Regions from separate parts of the Rhizobium sp. A22-96 genome, predicted to be linked through region 3. Evidence: predicted binding sites of a transcription regulator. Region 3 holds the regulator's gene; each other region holds the start of a gene.
The links. The regulator PhoB, encoded in region 3, activates phosphate uptake and scavenging genes when phosphate is short. The targets are predictions, from matches to a motif close to TGTCATNNANCTGTCAT.

Region 1 (5,866 bases), 410 kb from region 3:
CGGCAGTCGGCAATCCCGACACGATCGGCGCCAGAACGGAACTGTTCTTCATCATGATCGTCGCCTCGATCGTCGGCATGATCGTTGCCATCGGGCTCGGCCGCCGGCTGGCGGCGCGCTACGGATCATGGAACGGGACGATCATCGGCGGCATCGGCTACATCGTCTTCATCGCGCTGATCCAGTACCTGCTTCCATCTGTCAACGAAGTGCCAGAACAGTTCTCGGCGGTCGTGCTCTGGCGGTTCCGCGTCACCTCGCTTGGCATGCATGTCATCCTGTGGACGACGCTCGCTCTTGGCTTCGGCGCCTGGGCGGAACGCGAGTTGCCGCAGACGCGCTATCGCAGCAACGCGACGCTGCGCCGCGCCTGAAATGGCATATCTATCGCATCCCGCGCACGCCAGCGTGCGCGGGAAACGCCGACTGCGAAGCGGCGTCTTGCTCGCAGTCCTCTGTCTCATGTTCTCGAGCTGGCCGACGCTGGTTTCGGCTCATGGAGGTTCTTCCGGGAGCCAGGCCGGCATCCCGATACCAAGCCTCACACATGGTGAAATGGCCGTGATCGCACCCTATTACGGGCGGATCATTGCGATTGCCGAGGATGTGTCCGATACCGACGAGACCTTTCGCCGACTGCTGAATTTCACGCAGATCCAGCGTGCCTATTGTCTCTGGGGCATGATGCCTGGCAGCGTGAGCGACGAGGAAAGCCCGTTCAACGAATGCTCGCACGCCTATCTCGCCGCCGCCAAGGCGGTGTTGCTGAAGATGCGGACGATGAAAAGCGATGCGGCCCCGGTAGATGATCTCGCTTCAGAGATCGATGCCGCGCTCGTGCGCAACAATCTGTCGCTCGTTCTCTGCCAGTTCAGCAGCGAAAATTTCAATACGGCCGATCTGATCCGGCCAAAGTTAGCCGACATCGTCCGTCATGCCCAAAGTCTCCTGGCACTCCTGTCGGCCCTTCTGGCGATCGGCGCCGGACTATGGCTGACGGCACGGGCTTTGCGGACCGAACCTCGCCCATAAAAAACACCGCCGCTCTACGCGGCGGTGTCTTTCATCTTACCAGTCGCGATGGCGATCACGCCAGCGATCGCTGCGCCAGCCGCCGTCACCACGCCAGCCATCACGATGACCGTGCCAGCCCCACGGCGGCGGTCTATGATATCCTCCACCCCAGCCATAGCGCGGTGGCGGCGGTCCCCATCTGTTCGGGCGGCACTCACCCCAGCGGGTCACATGCCAGCCACGACCGCAGGCATAGTCAACTTTCACAACCGGCACCGCCGCCGTTGTCCCGACAGCGGGTATAGGCATTGCTTCTGCCGAAGATACAGCCAGGCCACCAAGCAAAGCAGCGATGGCAAAAACGGACGATCTCATTTTGGTGGTCCTCTAACCAAGTCCCTTACAAGCCGGATTTAAAGCCCCGCCGCATGAACGCTGGCTGAACCGAAAAAGGCCATTTGGCGGCAGAAACAAGATTGGTTTCGAGACAGCTAACTCGACCAGAAGCTGTCGGCGTCAATCCTTCACGCCCCGATTCTGCCTGCCAGCAAAGGATATTCGACCTCCCTCGCGCGTCACGAGAGTTTCATGAACGAGGCTTACACCAAAGATATCGTTTGCCATAAAGGAGTTTGGGATGGTCGACCTCGCTTCCAACAGTTCAGAGGGTGGCAATACCAATCACCCAATTCACGGGGCCAGCGGCTCGGCAAAATGGTTCTTGCCGCTCTTCGGTGTCGTCGTGCTCGGTGGCCTGGCCTATGTCGGCTATGCGCTCGGCAGCGAACTTGCCGAGGCTGCGGCGGTTCCGTGGATTCTGCTCGGTCTTGCTCTCCTGATCGCGCTGGGTTTTGAATTCGTCAACGGCTTCCACGATACGGCCAACGCCGTGGCAACCGTCATCTACACCCGTTCGCTGCCGGCCGAATTTGCCGTCATCTGGTCCGGCTTCTTCAATTTCCTTGGCGTTCTAACCTCTTCCGGCGCGGTTGCCTTCGGCATCCTGGCGCTCTTGCCGGTCGAACTGATCCTTCAGGTCGGCTCCGGCTCGGGCCTTGCCATGGTGTTCGCCCTTCTGACCGCCGCCATCATATGGAACCTCGGCACCTGGTATCTGGGCCTGCCGGCATCGAGCTCGCATACGCTTGTCGGCTCCATTATCGGTGTCGGTCTCGCCAATCAGTTCCTGGCGCCGGCCGGCTCCGCCACCAGCGGTGTCGACTGGTCGCAGGCAAGCAGCGTCGGCATGTCGCTGCTGCTGTCGCCGATCATCGGTTTCGGCCTCGCAGCCATATTGCTGCTGGTTGCCAAGGTACTGATCCGCAACAAGGCGCTTTATGAGGCTCCGAAAGGCAATGCACCGCCACCGCTGTGGATCCGCTGCCTGTTGATCTTCACCTGCACCGGTGTCAGCTTCGCCCATGGCTCGAACGATGGACAGAAGGGCATGGGCCTTATCATGCTCATCCTCATCGGCCTGGTACCGACCGCCTTCGCGCTGAACCGCACGCCTGACATCAACTATCTCGAGGCTTACAAGGCCGCTTCGACACAGGTCGAGACGGTGCTGGGCAAATATGTGAAGCCCGGCGTCGCCACCCCCGCCGATCCGAAAGCCGCCGTCAGCGACGCGGTGAAGAACAAGAGCTGGACGGATGCCACGACACCGGCACTCCAAGCCTATATTCACGCCACCGGCGTCGAAATCGCCTCGTATCCTTCGGTAGAGAAGCTGCCGAACGGTCTTGTCAGCAACGTTCGCAACGACATCTACCTCATCGGCGAAGCGTTGAAGCTGATCGACAAGCAGAAGCTGTTGCCGATGAGCGCCGACGACCTGAAGGCGGTGACGCAGTATCACGCTGCCGTCGACAACGCGACGAAGTTCATTCCGCTCTGGGTCAAGGTCGCTGTGGCGCTGGCGCTCGGCCTCGGCACCATGGTCGGCTGGAAGCGCATCGTCGTTACCGTCGGCGAAAAGATCGGCAAGACGCATCTGACCTATGGCCAAGGCGCTGCCGCCGAAGTCGTCGCCATGCTGACGATCGGTGCGGCCGACCATCTCGGCTTGCCGGTTTCCACCACCCACGTCCTCTCGTCCGGCGTCGCCGGGACGATGGCGGCAAATGGCTCGGGCCTGCAGTGGTCGACGGTGCGCAACATGCTGATGGCGTGGATATTGACGCTGCCGGCGTCGATAGCGCTCGCTTTTGTGCTGTTCATCATCCTGCGCCAGGTTTTCTGATCGGCATACCGGCTGGATATTCCAGCCTTTGCCTGAAAATATCCCCAAAGCACAATGGCGCCCCTCGCGGGCGCCATTTCCATTGAATATCACGGTTACATGCCGCCGCTCATCGCCGTAACGGCTCTCAGAGTTACCCCGAAATCCTTCGGCACAGCCGCTGCGGCGGTTGCGTCATTCAACCACCGCAACGACCTTCCGAAAGCGCTCTAGCGAGCGATTTCTCTCCTGCTGCCATTGGCGCCCAGGCCGGACAGCTTTGCCAGCTCGGAACGCCGGTTTGCATAATTCTGCGCAACCATCGGGTAGTTGGGGGCCAATCCCCATTTTTGTCGATATTCCTCTGGCGTCAGCCCGTAATGCACACGCAGATGACGCTTCAGCGTTTTGAAGCGTTTGCCGTCTTCGAGGCAAACGATGTAATCGCTCGTTACCGATTTCTTCAAATCCACCGCCGGCACAAGATTGGCCCGCTCGACGGCGGGTGCCGGTGCATCCAACGCATGCAACGCGTCGTGCACGTCCTTGATCAACCTGGGAAGGCTGACGACCGGAATCGCATTGTGACTGACATAGGCCGAAACGATTTTCACACAACCATCGAACAATGAATGCATCTGCGGGGGCGTAGGTTTTTGTCTCTCGCTGAAAGAATCCATGATCTTTTCCCGGATCTCGTAGGTTCCTCGTGCGCCGCCTCGCCCGATCGTATAAAGCGCGACGTCCGTTGCCGAACGTCCCGCCGTTTCAAGTGACGCCATTTTGCTGGCGCCTGATCCCCGGCACAATTGCCGAGGTAGAATGCGTTCGCACCAGGTGCGTCCGCGATCATAGCCTGTAGCCTCTCGCCTCGAGCCCTGCATCCGCGGCAGCTTGCGGCTGCTCGCTGGCAGGGTCCGCAAAATAAACTGCCAGCCTGTTACAGAGGGCGACGAGCGGCATACCGAGCATGAATGCCGTATGTGTCGGATCTCCTTCGCAATGATGAAGCGTTTGAAGAATGAGCTTGCGCTCGACATCCTCGATAGTCTGACCGACGAGGATATCGACGGCCGCATCGACCGTTCGCTGCCCCGGATAATCGCCACAAAGGTGGAGAGCGATCTCTTCGATCAATCGCTCCTCACTCGCCGTGGCTATGACGATGTCCGTGTGGCAGTCGCCAAATTCGCAGAAGACATAAAGCCCGCTTTCGGCATCGATCGTCACGCGCCCCGCGATCTCGGCCGATTGATGACGAATGAGAACATGCGGCGAGGCATCACCGCCAAATATCACCGACAGGGTCCGGTCTACCGAATGAAGCCTGCCTCGGAGACGGCCCGTAAGACCAGTCAACAATGCCCTTGCCTTCAGGTTGGGCGTCTCCCGGACAACCGAGACCTGATAATCCGAATCGGGAAGCGATTTCCTCATCATGGCGACACCGATGCGGACAGCGCCGAACGATCGGCACTGGCCTTCCTCATATCAACCATCGGGGTTGCGACCTTCTGGGATCGCGAGACGATTGCATGAACGCTCATCCCACCCCCCTCAGTCCGGCCTTGCCGTTCCGCCGGCACAGCTGCGGCAGCGATACCGGTCGAGACAAGAGGAAACCCTGGACGTGGGTCGCACCAGCCGCACGGGCTGCTTCGAGCTGAGATTCCGTCTCGATGCCTTCGACGACGACAAAAGGGGCAAAGCAGGCAGCAAATCCGACGAGATGCGAAAGGCTGTCTCGCCCATCGCGACCACGCCTGTTGTCCCTGAGAAAAGCCGCATCGATCTTGACGATATCGCTGGTGATTTGCAGCAGCGATGCCGGCGTGGCGAAGCCCGAGCCGAAATCGTCGATGGCGATGCGACAGCCGAGCGAACGGATCATCTTCACCCGCTCGATGGCGGTGCCAACCAGGGGATATGTTTCGGTGACCTCCACGATAAGGCGAGAAGAGAGCTCCGGCTGATGAGTGATTCGGGCGAAAATATCGGCGAATCGATCCGGGTGGGACAGGCTGGAGACGGACAGGTTGCAGCCGAGGACGAGTGTTTCGTCCGCCGCAAGCGCGGACAACACCATATCGAGAATACGCAGGTCGAGCGCGAACCAGCGATCCTGCCGTTCAAGCAGCGACACAAAGGTACCGGCGCCATGCACGGTCCCGTCCGATTCCGTCACACGCGCCAGGCTTTCGGCATACAATACCTGTTCGGCATTCACCGCGTCGTGAACCCATTGGGCAGCAAAGCCCAGGCCACCCTCGGCGATAGCCTTTAAAATCAGGGCCTTATGACCTTCCTCGTTGCGATGAGCATTACCGTTCATCGAACCTCCCCTCGTCGGGGGAACGACCATGGGCAAAGTTTTGAAAACAAGCAGGGGTGATTGAAAGCGGCGCGATCCGCTTCGAAACATGAGATTTCTGGCGCTGTAAATCCGCGTCTTCCATCTTCCAGACACCCTTAAACCTCATATCATCGAGGTCCTCTGCACCGAGCCGGAAATATTACACCAGAGACCAAAGTCTATTCGGCGCCGCCACACCGATGGTGCTTTTTATCTATTGCTAATACACTAATTAGCATCTCACTGCAAAAGTCAATCTCTACGCGTTTTTTGTT
Region 2 (5,866 bases), on a different contig from region 3:
CTGGCATCACTAACGTCGACTCGGGAAGCCCGACCCGACGCCGATGCTTAATACACCGACTGCACGGGAAATAGCTATGCTGCGCCGCGGCCAACATATGTCACGGCTTTTTGATATCCAAATGAATTTGTTCGCGTCCGCGTTACGATACGCCGCGCGCACCTCCACCCACCGCCGAACCTCCTGGCTGGAGACCGCGTGCAAAGATGACCATGCCAAGGCCGAAAGCAGCCACCCCGGCCATGACGTAATAGCTGTCAATATCAAGCCACGCATAGAGATAGCCGGATGCCAGCGTCATCAGGCCAAGGAACATCCCGTTATAGAAATAATAGGCGCCCTGGGCCGAAGCCTCCTGCGTTTCGTGGACCGAGGCGACGATGCGCCGCTGGATGCCGGTATGGACGCAGGCATAGGTGCAGGAATGGAAGCATTGCAGCAGGAAGTAACCGAGGAAACCCAGATTCATCGGGAAAAGGATCCAGCGAAGGACACACATGCTCGAGCCGAAAAAGATCAACGTCCACGCGCTGAAACGCCGGCTCAGCTTCTTCGACAGGAAAAAGACCATCACTTCGGCCGCAACGCCGATGCTCCAGAGAACAGCGATTTCCGCTCCGGAGAAACCAAGCTTGCGCCAGTAAATCGACGCGAAAGTATAAAGCATCGCGTGGCTGGACTGCTGCACAGAAACGCCGATCATGGTGACGAGCAGCTTGGGAGAGCGCAGGTTTCCGGTCGGGGGCTGCAGGTTGATCGGCTGGTTATGTCGGCGCGTCGGTCCGATACGTGGGGAAAACACACCCATCAGCATGGTAAGAACGAAGCCGGCGACCATGACGGGGAGCACCATCGTGCCTCCCCACATGCCGATCATCTGTCCGCCAAGAAGGGTCGAGAGGATGAAGGTGATTGATCCCCACACGCGCATCGAGCCGTAATCGAAGCCCCAGCGACGCACGCCCGACATGGCAATGGACTCGACCACCGGCACATAGGGTGCATAGGTCGCGCCCTGGATGCCGTAGACGAGCAGAACAGGCCAGAAATCGCTGGTCCAGTAAAGCGCGATCGCCGTCAGCAGCGACAGGCCGCCGGACCAGAACAGCACATCGGCGCGTTCCTTCATGTGATCGGCGAGGCTGGCGATAATAGGCGTTACAAGAACACGCACGACCATGGGCACGGCAATCACGAGACCGATCTCGTGGTCGCTGAAATTCAGCCCCGCCAGCCAGACGGGGAAAAACGGCAAGGCGATCCCGTTGACGAACAACGGTGCACAATAGGACAAGGCAGTGCGCAAACGGAAATACGGGGGCGCACCCTCGCCCTGCGAGGACTTTATGGCGGGAATCATGACAGACCTGAAGGGAACTGATTTGTCCCTATCACTCTATCGTGAGTACGACTATGGCGAGAAATGGCCAAATCGTAACGTTTCGGAAAAAATCCGAAGCTTCCGGGCTTTCCCGCTGATCAATAATTATGACAGGCTATTATTAAGCTCGTGAGGCGGCCTCTAAATCAGGCCGCCTGGGCTCCCAGCGGCTGGGGCAATTCTTCGACCGAGGCGCCTGCGGCCTGCGTCTCAAGAATTGTCTGCCAGGTGATGAGCTCGAACGTGCCGTCCTCATGCTCGGCGATCGCCGTGCAGCTCTCCACCCAGTCACCGGTATTGATGTAACGGATGCCGTCGAGATCCTCGATGACGGCATGATGGATGTGGCCGCAGATCACCCCGTCAGCATCATTGCGCTTGGCTTCTTCGGCAACGACACGCTGGAATTCGCCGATGAAGTTGACGGCATGCTTGACCTGCAGCTTCGCCCAGGCCGAGAACGACCAGTAAGGCATATTCAGACGGCGGCGCACCGCGGCGAGGCCGATATTGATCAGGATCGCCATATCGTAGGCCCAGTCGCCGAGATAGGCGAGCAGGCGGGCATTGCGGACGACAACGTCGAATTCGTCGCCATGCAGCACGAGATACTTCTTGCCGTCGGCAGTCTCGTGCATGGCGCGTTGCGCCACTTCGATGCCACCGAAGTGCATGCCGGGGAAATCACGGAGGAATTCGTCGTGATTGCCGGGGATATAGACGATGCGCGTGCCCTTGCGTGCCTTGCGCAGAAGCTTCTGGACCACATCATTGCAATCCTGCGGCCAGTACCAGTTTCGCTTGAGGCGCCAGCCGTCGACGATGTCTCCAACAAGGAAGATCGTATCGGCTTCGTGGTGGCGTAAAAAGTCGAGCAGAAAGTCCACCTTCGCGGCTTTCGAGCCAAGGTGCACGTCAGAAATGAACAGTGTTCGGAATCGCCGGGTGTCCATGTTTTCATTCACGAACTTATGTCCGTGCCCTATCCTACCTTACCTATTCCAAAACCAGACTCGTGTTTCAGGAAGATGACAAACCCTGTGTCTGGCGGCTTATCGAGGCAGATCAGCCGCGTTTGGCCACGATGGCGAGATCCGGTCGATCGGTTGTAAAACTGGCGACACCAAGGCGAAACATCATGCGCGCCGCCTCACTCGTATGCGCAGCCCAGCCATGCACCGTCACGTCGTTCGCCCGAAAGAAGTTCACGACCCCCGCATCCAGCGCGTCGGCGCGAACGGCGATCTCGCGCACGCCTGAGGCACGCAGAGCAGCAACGATCCCATGCCAGCCAAGCTGGGTTACCGTCTGCGGCGAGCAGAGAAAGGTGAAGCCGAGCAATTCGCCGGCGTTCAGGCCCCGCTCATCGAGTGCAGCAACGAATGCCTGAAGACGCGGCAGCGCGAAGCTTGTCACCATCGTCCGCGCCAGCATCCCCGTCGCCATCAACTCGTCCAGGATGCGGCCTTCCATTCCTTCATAGGGTTTGCCGTCCAGTCCGGTCTTGATCTCCAGCCGAAGATCGATCGCGGACGGACCGAAAATGTCGATCGTTTCCGTAAGGGTGGGTATGGTCTCGCCGCCGCTCCCGATCACAATGTGGCGCGCCAATTCCTCGTAGGTGAGATCGGCTATCGCACCCTTCCCGTCCGTCATCCTGTCGATCAAAGCGTCATGATGGACGACGAGCTTGCCGTCGCGCGTCTGATGAACATCGAATTCGACGAGATCGACGTCGAGCTTGGCTGTTTTCGAAAAGGCAAACCTGGTGTTTTCAGGCCACAAATGCGCGCCGCCGCGATGAGAAACAATCAAAGTCATTGGAGATCCTCTGCCTGCGGATCTCATAATCCCGTGCGGTGAACCCCTTATGACGCTGCTGCCCACCGGCCCGGCTTGCGACAAGGCGACGCTGCGACACCGGTCGGAACCGGCGATCAGGACTTTGCCGCTGCAAAAACGCTTTGTGACGTCAATTGCATACTGTGAACGCCAAACGATTGTTGTATGGAGGGACTCAAGCGCAGGCAGGAATGGAGACCGCGAGATGGATACGCACGATACTTCGAAGGCAGCCAAGAACATGGCGAGTGGCGATTTCGACGAACAGGCGCTCTATTTCCATCGCTATCCCCGCCCCGGCAAGCTTGAAATCCAGGCTACCAAGCCGCTCGGCAACCAGCGCGATCTCGCGCTTGCCTATTCTCCAGGCGTTGCCGCACCTTGCCTAGCCATCCGCGACAATCCGGAAACGGCAGCCTATTACACGTCCCGAGCCAATCTCGTTGCCGTTATTTCCAATGGTTCGGCAGTGCTCGGCCTCGGCAATATCGGCCCGCTCGCCTCCAAGCCCGTGATGGAAGGCAAGGCGGTTCTCTTCAAGAAATTCGCCGGCATCGATGTGTTCGACATCGAAGTCGAGGCTCCCACAGTTGACGAGATGGTCAACACGATCTCGGCTCTGGAGCCGACCTTCGGCGGCATCAATCTCGAGGATATCAAGGCGCCGGAATGCTTCGACGTCGAGCGTCGCCTGCGCGAGAAGATGGAAATCCCCGTTTTCCACGACGATCAGCACGGCACCGCCATCATCGTCGCCGCCGCCATCCTCAACGGATTGGAGCTGGCCGGCAAGAAGATCGAAGACGTCAAGATCGTGGCGTCCGGCGCCGGCGCCGCAGCACTTGCCTGCCTCAACCTGCTCGTCATACTTGGCGCCAAGCGCGAAAATATCTGGGTCCACGATATCGAGGGCCTGGTCTACAAGGACCGGAACGTGCTGATGGACGAATGGAAGTCCGTCTATGCTCAGGATAGCGACAAGCGCGAGCTTGCCGAGTCTATCCCAGGCGCCGACGTCTTCCTCGGCCTCTCGGCCGCAGGCGTGTTGAAGCCCGAGCTTCTGGAACAGATGGCGGAAAAGCCGCTGATCATGGCGCTCGCCAACCCGACGCCGGAAATCATGCCCGACCTCGCCCGCGCTGCCCGCCCCGACGCCATGATCTGCACGGGCCGTTCGGATTTCCCGAACCAGGTGAACAACGTTCTCTGCTTCCCCTATATCTTCCGCGGCGCGCTCGATTGCGGCGCCAAGACGATCAATGAGGAAATGAAGATGGCCGCTGTGCGCGCCATCGCCTCGCTTGCCCGCGAAGAACCTTCGGATGTAGCCGCCCGCGCCTACACAGGCGAAACCCCGGTCTTCGGGCCGAACTATCTGATCCCCTCGCCCTTCGATCCCCGCCTGATCCTGCGCATCGCGCCGGCCGTGGCCAAGGCCGCCGCCGAAAGCGGCGTGGCACTGCGCCCGATCACCGATTTCGATGCCTATATGGACGAGCTCAACCGCTTCGTCTTCCGCTCCGGCTTCGTCATGAAGCCGATCTTCGCCGCCGCGAAGATTTCCGAGCGCAAGCGGGTGGTCTTCTCCGAAGGTGAAGACGAGCGCGTGCTGCGTGCCGCGCAGGTGCTGCTTGAAGAAGGCACGGCAGCCCCGATCCTGATCGGCCGCCCCTCCGTCATCGAGACCCGCCTGAAGCGCTACGGCCTCAAGATCCGTCCGCACACCGATTTCGCCGTTATCAATCCGGAAGACGATCCGCGCTTCCGTGAATATGTCGAGCTTTACTTTTCGCTCGTGGGCCGCAGCGGCGTTATCCCCGAGGCAGCCCGGACCATCGTTCGTACCAACACCACCGTCATTGGCGCGCTTGCCCTCAAGCGCGGTGAGGCCGATGCGATGATCTGCGGTCTGGAAGGCCGCTATGAGCGCCACCTGCGCATCGTCCGCCAGATCATCGGCAAGCGGCCGGATGTCCGGGATTTTTCGGCATTGAGCCTGCTCATCTCGCAGCGCGGCGCAACCTTCTACACCGACACTTATGTGACGTTTAATCCGAGTGCTGAGGAAATCGCTGAGTCGGCGGTGCTGGCGGCAGAGGAAATCAAGCGTTTCGGCATCACGCCGCGCGCCGCGCTCGTTTCACATTCCAACTTCGGCTCGCGGGAATCGGAAAGCGCTACGAAGATGCGCAGTGCCTTGGCACTCGTTCGCGAAGCAGCACCCGAACTCGAAGTCGATGGCGAAATGCATGGCGACAGCGCGATTTCGGAGAGCCTGCGCCGCCACGTCATGCCTGATAGCACGCTCTCGGGCGAAGCCAACCTGCTCGTCTTCCCCAATCTCGATGCCGCCAACATCACACTCGGCGTCGTCAAGACCATGACCGATGGCTTGCATGTCGGGCCGATCCTGCTCGGCACGGCGCTTCCGGCGCACATTCTCTCGCCTTCGGTCACATCGCGCGGCGTCGTCAACATGGCGGCCCTGGCCGTCGTCGAAGCATCGCAGCTGGCCTGACGAAACCCTTCTTTGCGGCCGCTCGCGCGTGGCGGCCGCAAATCAAAAATAGCTAAAATTCACTCGAAATCGATGCGTCTTGATGGATACGTTGTTAAGCTCCAAAGTGTAGCTTCCAACGAAAT
Region 3 (5,866 bases):
CGATCGTAGGAACGACGCAAAACCTCACCGTCCTCGCGAGCGCCAACATCGATTCCGCCAACAAGGGACAGATCGATCTGACGGTTGATGAGAAGGATCGCAAGGTGTCGGACCGGCAGCTCGGCTGGATGAAGCAGCTGACGGCGAGCGGCGCTCTGCACGAAGCCTTCAACAGCGGCCTGTTTGTGTCGGGCAACTCAAGCCGCCCTGAGGCTGCCGGTCTCGGCGTCGCACTGATCGGCTCGCTCTATCTGATGCTGACCGTGCTGGTTCTGGCGCTTCCCGTTGGCGTCGCTGCGTCGATCTATCTGGAGGAATTCGCGCCGAAGAACCGGCTGACGGACCTCATTGAGGTCAACATCAACAATCTGGCGGCCGTGCCCTCGATCGTTTACGGATTGCTCGGGCTTTCGGTCTTCATCAACATGATGGGCCTGCCGCGCTCGGCCTCGCTGGTTGGCGGCCTAGTGCTGAGCCTGATGACGTTGCCGATGATCATCATCGCCACACGTTCGGCATTGCGAGCGGTGCCGCCCTCGATCCGCAGCGCTGCGCTTGGCCTCGGTGCCTCGCGCATGCAGATGGTCTTCCATCACGTCCTGCCGCTCGCCATGCCCGGCATATTGACGGGCACCATCCTCGGACTGGCGCATGCACTCGGCGAGACGGCGCCGCTGCTCCTGATCGGCATGGTCGCCTTCGTTGCCAACTACCCGGCATCGCCGCTCGATCCTTCGACGGCGCTGCCGGTGCAGATCTACATGTGGGCGAGTGAAGCCGAACGGGCGTTCGTCGAACGAACCTCCGGGGCGATCATCGTCCTGCTCTTCTTCCTCGTTGCGATGAATATCGGCGTGATCCTGCTGCGCCGCCGCTTCGAACGGCGCTGGTAGGGGAGGGCGATCCAATGAACATGATGACGGAAGCCGCAAGTGAAAGAGCATTGGCCAGGAAGATGACGACGATCCCCTACAAGATGATCGGCCAGGACGTGTCCGTCTTCTACGGCGACAAGCGTGCGCTCTTCGACGTCAACCTGAACATCCGCGCCAATACGGTTACGGCGTTGATCGGTCCTTCGGGCTGCGGCAAATCCACCTTCCTGCGTTGCCTCAATCGCATGAACGATACGATCGAGACCTGCCGCGTCACCGGCAAGATCACGCTCGACGATCAGGATGTCTACGACAACAACATTGATGTTGTGGAGCTGCGCGCGCGGGTCGGCATGGTCTTCCAGAAGCCCAATCCGTTCCCGAAGTCGATCTATGAGAACGTAGCCTATGGCCCCCGCATCCATGGTCTGCATCGCTCGAAAGCCGATCTCGAGCATATCGTCGAAACCAGCCTGCAGAAGGCCGGTCTGTGGGGTGAGGTGAAGGATCGGCTGCATGATGCCGGCACGAGCCTCTCGGGCGGTCAGCAGCAGCGCCTGTGCATCGCCCGTGCCGTCGCGGTCAGCCCGGAGGTCATTCTGATGGACGAGCCCTGTTCGGCGCTCGATCCCATTGCCACCGCCAAGGTCGAGGATCTGATCCACGAGCTGCGCGAAAACTTCACCATCGTCATCGTCACGCATTCCATGCAGCAGGCAGCCCGCGTGTCGCAACGTACCGCAATGTTTCATCTCGGCCATCTGGTCGAGGAGAACGATACCGATAAGATGTTCACCAATCCCGACGATTTCCGCACGCAGGATTACATCATGGGCCGTTTTGGTTGATGATGCCGTGCGCGCGGCTCCTTTCACACAGTTCACCTTGAGGATAGAAAAATGGTCTCCACTCACATTCTCTCTGCCTATGACGAAGACCTGAAGTTCCTGACGCGCCGTATTGCGGAAATGGGCGGCCTGGCCGAGCAAATGGTCAGCGACAGCGTTCGGGCGCTGGTCCAGAGCGACACTGGTCTTGCGCAGAAGGTCATCTCCGACGACGTAATCCTCGATCATGCCGAGCGCGAAGTCGGCGACAAGGCCATCGTCACCATCGCCCGTCGTCAGCCGATGGCTGCCGACCTGCGCGAGATCATGGGTTCGATCCGTATCGCTTCCGATCTGGAGCGCGTCGGCGACCTCGGCAAGAACACCGCCAAGCGCGTCATCGCCGTGCAGGGTACGGGCGTTCCGCGTCGCCTGGCTCGTGGCATCGAGCACCTTTCCGAATTGGCGCTGAGCCAGCTCAAGGAAGTCCTCGACGTCTACGCCACCCGCTCGCCGGACAAGGCCGTGTCGATCCGCGAACGCGACGAGGAAATCGACGCGATGTACACCTCGCTCTTCCGCGAGATGCTGACCTACATGATGGAAGATCCGCGCAACATCACCACCTGCACGCATCTTCTCTTCTGCGCCAAGAACATCGAGCGCATCGGCGACCATGCCACCAACATCGCCGAGACGATCTATTACATGGCGACGGGTGCTCAGCCCGAAGGCGAGCGCCCGAAGGACGATACCGCCAATACCGTCGGCGCAGTGACGGAATAATCCGAAAGCGAAGAAAGGAGACCATAGGCGCATGGTTCCGAGAGTTGCTGTTGTAGAAGACGAGGAAGCGCTCAGCGTTCTGCTGCGCTACAATCTCGAGGCCGAAGGCTTCGAGGTCGACACGATCCTCAGAGGCGATGAAGCCGAGTTGCGTCTCCAGGAGCGCATTCCCGATCTTCTGATCCTCGACTGGATGCTCCCCGGTGTATCCGGCATCGAGCTCTGCCGCCGGCTGCGCATGCGGCCGGAGACGGAGCGCCTGCCGATCATCATGCTGACGGCCCGCGGCGAGGAAAGCGAGCGCGTGCGCGGTCTTTCCACTGGCGCGGACGATTACGTCGTCAAGCCGTTCTCGACACCCGAGCTGATGGCTCGCGTCAAGGCGATGCTGCGGCGCGCCCGTCCGGAGGTTCTCTCCACGGTGTTGCGTTGTGGCGATATCGAGCTGGACCGCGAGACGCACCGCGTTCACCGCAAGAGCCGCGAAGTGCGGCTGGGACCGACCGAATTCCGTCTTCTGGAATTCCTGATGTCCTCGCCGGGCCGCGTCTTCTCGCGTTCGCAACTGCTCGACGGCGTGTGGGGGCATGATATCTATGTCGACGAACGCACGGTCGACGTGCATGTCGGTCGCCTGCGCAAGGCGCTCAACTTCTCCAATATGCAGGATGTCATCCGCACCGTTCGCGGCGCGGGCTACTCCATGGAGGCCTGAGCGGGAATACCCGATCAGGCACTCAACATTACAGCGCCACGCGTCTTTCAAGACGCGTTAAGGTCGCTGTAACATCTTAGAATTCTGCATAATTTTCCCTTAAATCGGTTCCGATTTAAGAAATTATGCAGTCGCGGCGGAAACAGAAAACGGGCCCCAAAGGGCCCGTTTCTTTATCTCAGTGATGAAGTGTCTCAGCCGCGCGGCTGAGCTGGCCTGCGCCGTTCATGCACCGGCTGGTAGGCCAGGCGCTGATGGTAGGTGCAGTAGGGCGATGAATCCGGGCTCTCGTTGCCGCAGAAGTGGAAATCGTCCTTCAGGGGATCGCCGACCGGCCACTTGCAGGTGCGCTCCGTCAGTTCCGTCAGGCCGAGACGCCGGGAGATCGGAACGACCACATTGGCGGCCGGACGATACTGGATCTCGTTGACCGTATCGATCTCGATCTCTTCCTTCAACATGGTTGCGCCCTGCTGGCGGGTAACCGTGCGGGTTGCGACGCGCGCCTGATAGTTCGAAGCCCGCGGTGCCGTGGCGTTGCGCTTCGGCGTGCGAGCTGCCGCCGTCGTGCCGCCGGCCTTCGCTCGACCGGGAAGGTTCAAGCGATGCACCTTGCCGATAACGGCGTTACGGCTGACGCCACCGAGCTGTGCCGCGATCTGGCTGGCGCTCAACCCTTCGGACCATAGCTTTTTCAGCTTCTCGACGCGTTCGTCTGTCCAATTCATGCCCTGTCTCCGCTGTCGCGTTTCCGATGGCAGAATCCCTCACCATTGCCTCGCATGGGGATCGAGGCACGAAACGCTCTAAAATTGTGGTGACTAGTTCCGCCGCATGCAGTCTAGCAATTGGTTTTTAACCTAGTGTGAGGCAGACTCCGTGACAAGAGTCGCGGGAATCTTGAGGAATCGATTTCGAGGTTTTCCCCAACTTGCTGTCCGGGCGTGGCATTTCTGCAATATGCGGCACCGAACGTATCCCTTTTGCGCGCAAGCACTTTCTCGCACCTGCTAAAGCGCCAGTTTTGTTGACATCGCGGTGCAAAACAACAATAGTGACCGGGCCGCCGCAAGGCGGCATTTTTGATTTTTTCGGACCCCTTTCGTAAAAACGAAGCGATTGGTCCTTAAAGTTGTGATCGAGGAGATATGGCCATGGCCGAGACCGCGCCGCTTTATGATACCTACATGCGAGCTCCGCTGCGGTTCGAGCGAGGCGAAGGCGTATGGTTGATCACTGAAAGCGGTGAACGCTATCTCGATTTTGCAGCCGGCGTGGCGGTCAATTCGCTCGGTCATGCTCATCCCCATCTTGTCGCCGAGCTGAAGGCGCAGGCTGACAAGGTTTGGCATCTGTCCAACCTCTACGAGGTGCCTGGTCAGGAAAAGCTGTCGAAGCGGCTGACGGAAGCCACTTTCGCCGACAAGGTGTTCTTTACGAATTCGGGTGCCGAAGCGTTGGAATGCGCCATCAAGACGGCGCGGCGCTATCAGTTCGCCAAGGGGCATCCTGAGAAGTTTCATATCATCACCTTCGAAGGTGCCTTCCATGGCCGTACCATCGCGACGATCGCGGCCGGCGGCCAGGAAAAGTATATCGAAGGCTTCGGTCCGAAGGCTCCCGGCTTCGATCAGGTACCGTTCGGTGATCTCGATGCCGTGCGCGCAGCCATTACCGAGGCGACGGGCGCTATCCTGATAGAGCCGGTGCAGGGCGAGGGTGGTATCCGCCCGGCGACCAATGAATTCCTGCGTGGTCTCCGCCAGATCTGCGACGAGCACGGCCTGCTGCTGGTTCTCGACGAGGTGCAGTCCGGCGTTGGTCGTACCGGCAAGCTCTTTGCCCACGAATGGGCTGGTATCAAGCCCGATATCATGGCGGTCGCAAAGGGTATCGGCGGCGGCTTTCCGCTCGGCGCATGCCTGGCAACGGCCGAAGCGGCTTCCGGCATGAAGGCCGGCACGCACGGATCGACCTATGGCGGCAATCCGCTGGCCATGGCAGTCGGCAATGCGGTGCTTGATATCGTGCTGGCCGATGGTTTCCTGGAACATGTGCGCGATATCGCACTGGTCTTCCGCCAGGGCCTCGCCTCGCTCAAGGATCGCTTCCCGGATATCATCGAGGATATTCGTGGCGAAGGCCTCATGCTTGGCATCAAGGCGGCTATCCCGCAGGCGGACCTCTTGCAGGCGATCCGCGCCGAACATCTGCTTGGTGTCCCGGCTGGCGATAATGTCATCCGTCTGTTGCCGCCGCTGATCGTCACCGCCGAGGAAGCGCGCGAAGGCCTTGCCCGTATCGAGCGCGCCGCAGAGCGCGCGCGCGCCGTTCGCGTCAAGAAATCGGCTTGAATTCAGCGCCCGCAGTCGGGGCGTTCGTGCCCCACGCGGGCGTTATTGTTTTTTCTGGAGTACAGGTAAGGACATGGCTTCTCCGAAACACTTTCTCGACCTCTCGGCCGTAGCAGCCGCCGATCTGCGCAACATCATCGATGATGCGATCGTGCGAAAGCAGGCACTGAAGGCCGGCACGGCCGACAAGCCGCTCGCCGGCAAGATGCTTGCGATGATCTTCGAGAAGCCTTCCACCCGCACACGCGTATCCTTCGACGTCGGCATGCGCCAGCTCGGCGGCGAGACGCTGTTCCTGTCGGGAACCGA

Region 1: ACQZ6F_RS21520 (inorganic phosphate transporter) is a predicted target of PhoB. The motif match lies at 1,588-1,604, and genes of this name have one in related genera.
Region 2: ACQZ6F_RS06955 (UDP-2,3-diacylglucosamine diphosphatase) is a predicted target of PhoB. The motif match lies at 2,399-2,415, and genes of this name have one in related genera.

Annotation. Positions count from the first base shown of each region.
Region 1 is NZ_JBNWDQ010000005.1:7,040-12,905, reverse strand. It holds gene ACQZ6F_RS21535 (CbtA family protein) at 1-374, shown strand, start outside; gene ACQZ6F_RS21530 (hypothetical protein) at 463-1,032, shown strand; gene ACQZ6F_RS21525 (GCG_CRPN prefix-to-repeats domain-containing protein) at 1,069-1,389, opposite strand; gene ACQZ6F_RS21520 (inorganic phosphate transporter) at 1,652-3,259, shown strand; gene ACQZ6F_RS21515 (Ros/MucR family transcriptional regulator) at 3,469-3,918, opposite strand; gene ACQZ6F_RS21510 (helix-turn-helix domain-containing protein) at 4,088-4,678, opposite strand; gene ACQZ6F_RS21505 (EAL domain-containing protein) at 4,782-5,570, opposite strand.
Region 2 is NZ_JBNWDQ010000002.1:98,631-104,496, forward strand. It holds gene ACQZ6F_RS06950 (MFS transporter) at 143-1,360, opposite strand; gene ACQZ6F_RS06955 (UDP-2,3-diacylglucosamine diphosphatase) at 1,528-2,334, opposite strand; gene ACQZ6F_RS06960 (glycerophosphodiester phosphodiesterase) at 2,447-3,202, opposite strand; gene ACQZ6F_RS06965 (NADP-dependent malic enzyme) at 3,429-5,741, shown strand.
Region 3 is NZ_JBNWDQ010000005.1:418,587-424,452, forward strand. It holds gene pstA (phosphate ABC transporter permease PstA) at 1-893, shown strand, start outside; gene pstB (phosphate ABC transporter ATP-binding protein PstB) at 908-1,723, shown strand; gene phoU (phosphate signaling complex protein PhoU) at 1,775-2,488, shown strand; gene phoB (phosphate regulon transcriptional regulator PhoB) at 2,520-3,203, shown strand; gene ACQZ6F_RS23605 (GcrA family cell cycle regulator) at 3,398-3,931, opposite strand; gene ACQZ6F_RS23610 (aspartate aminotransferase family protein) at 4,358-5,557, shown strand; gene argF (ornithine carbamoyltransferase) at 5,631-5,866, shown strand, end outside.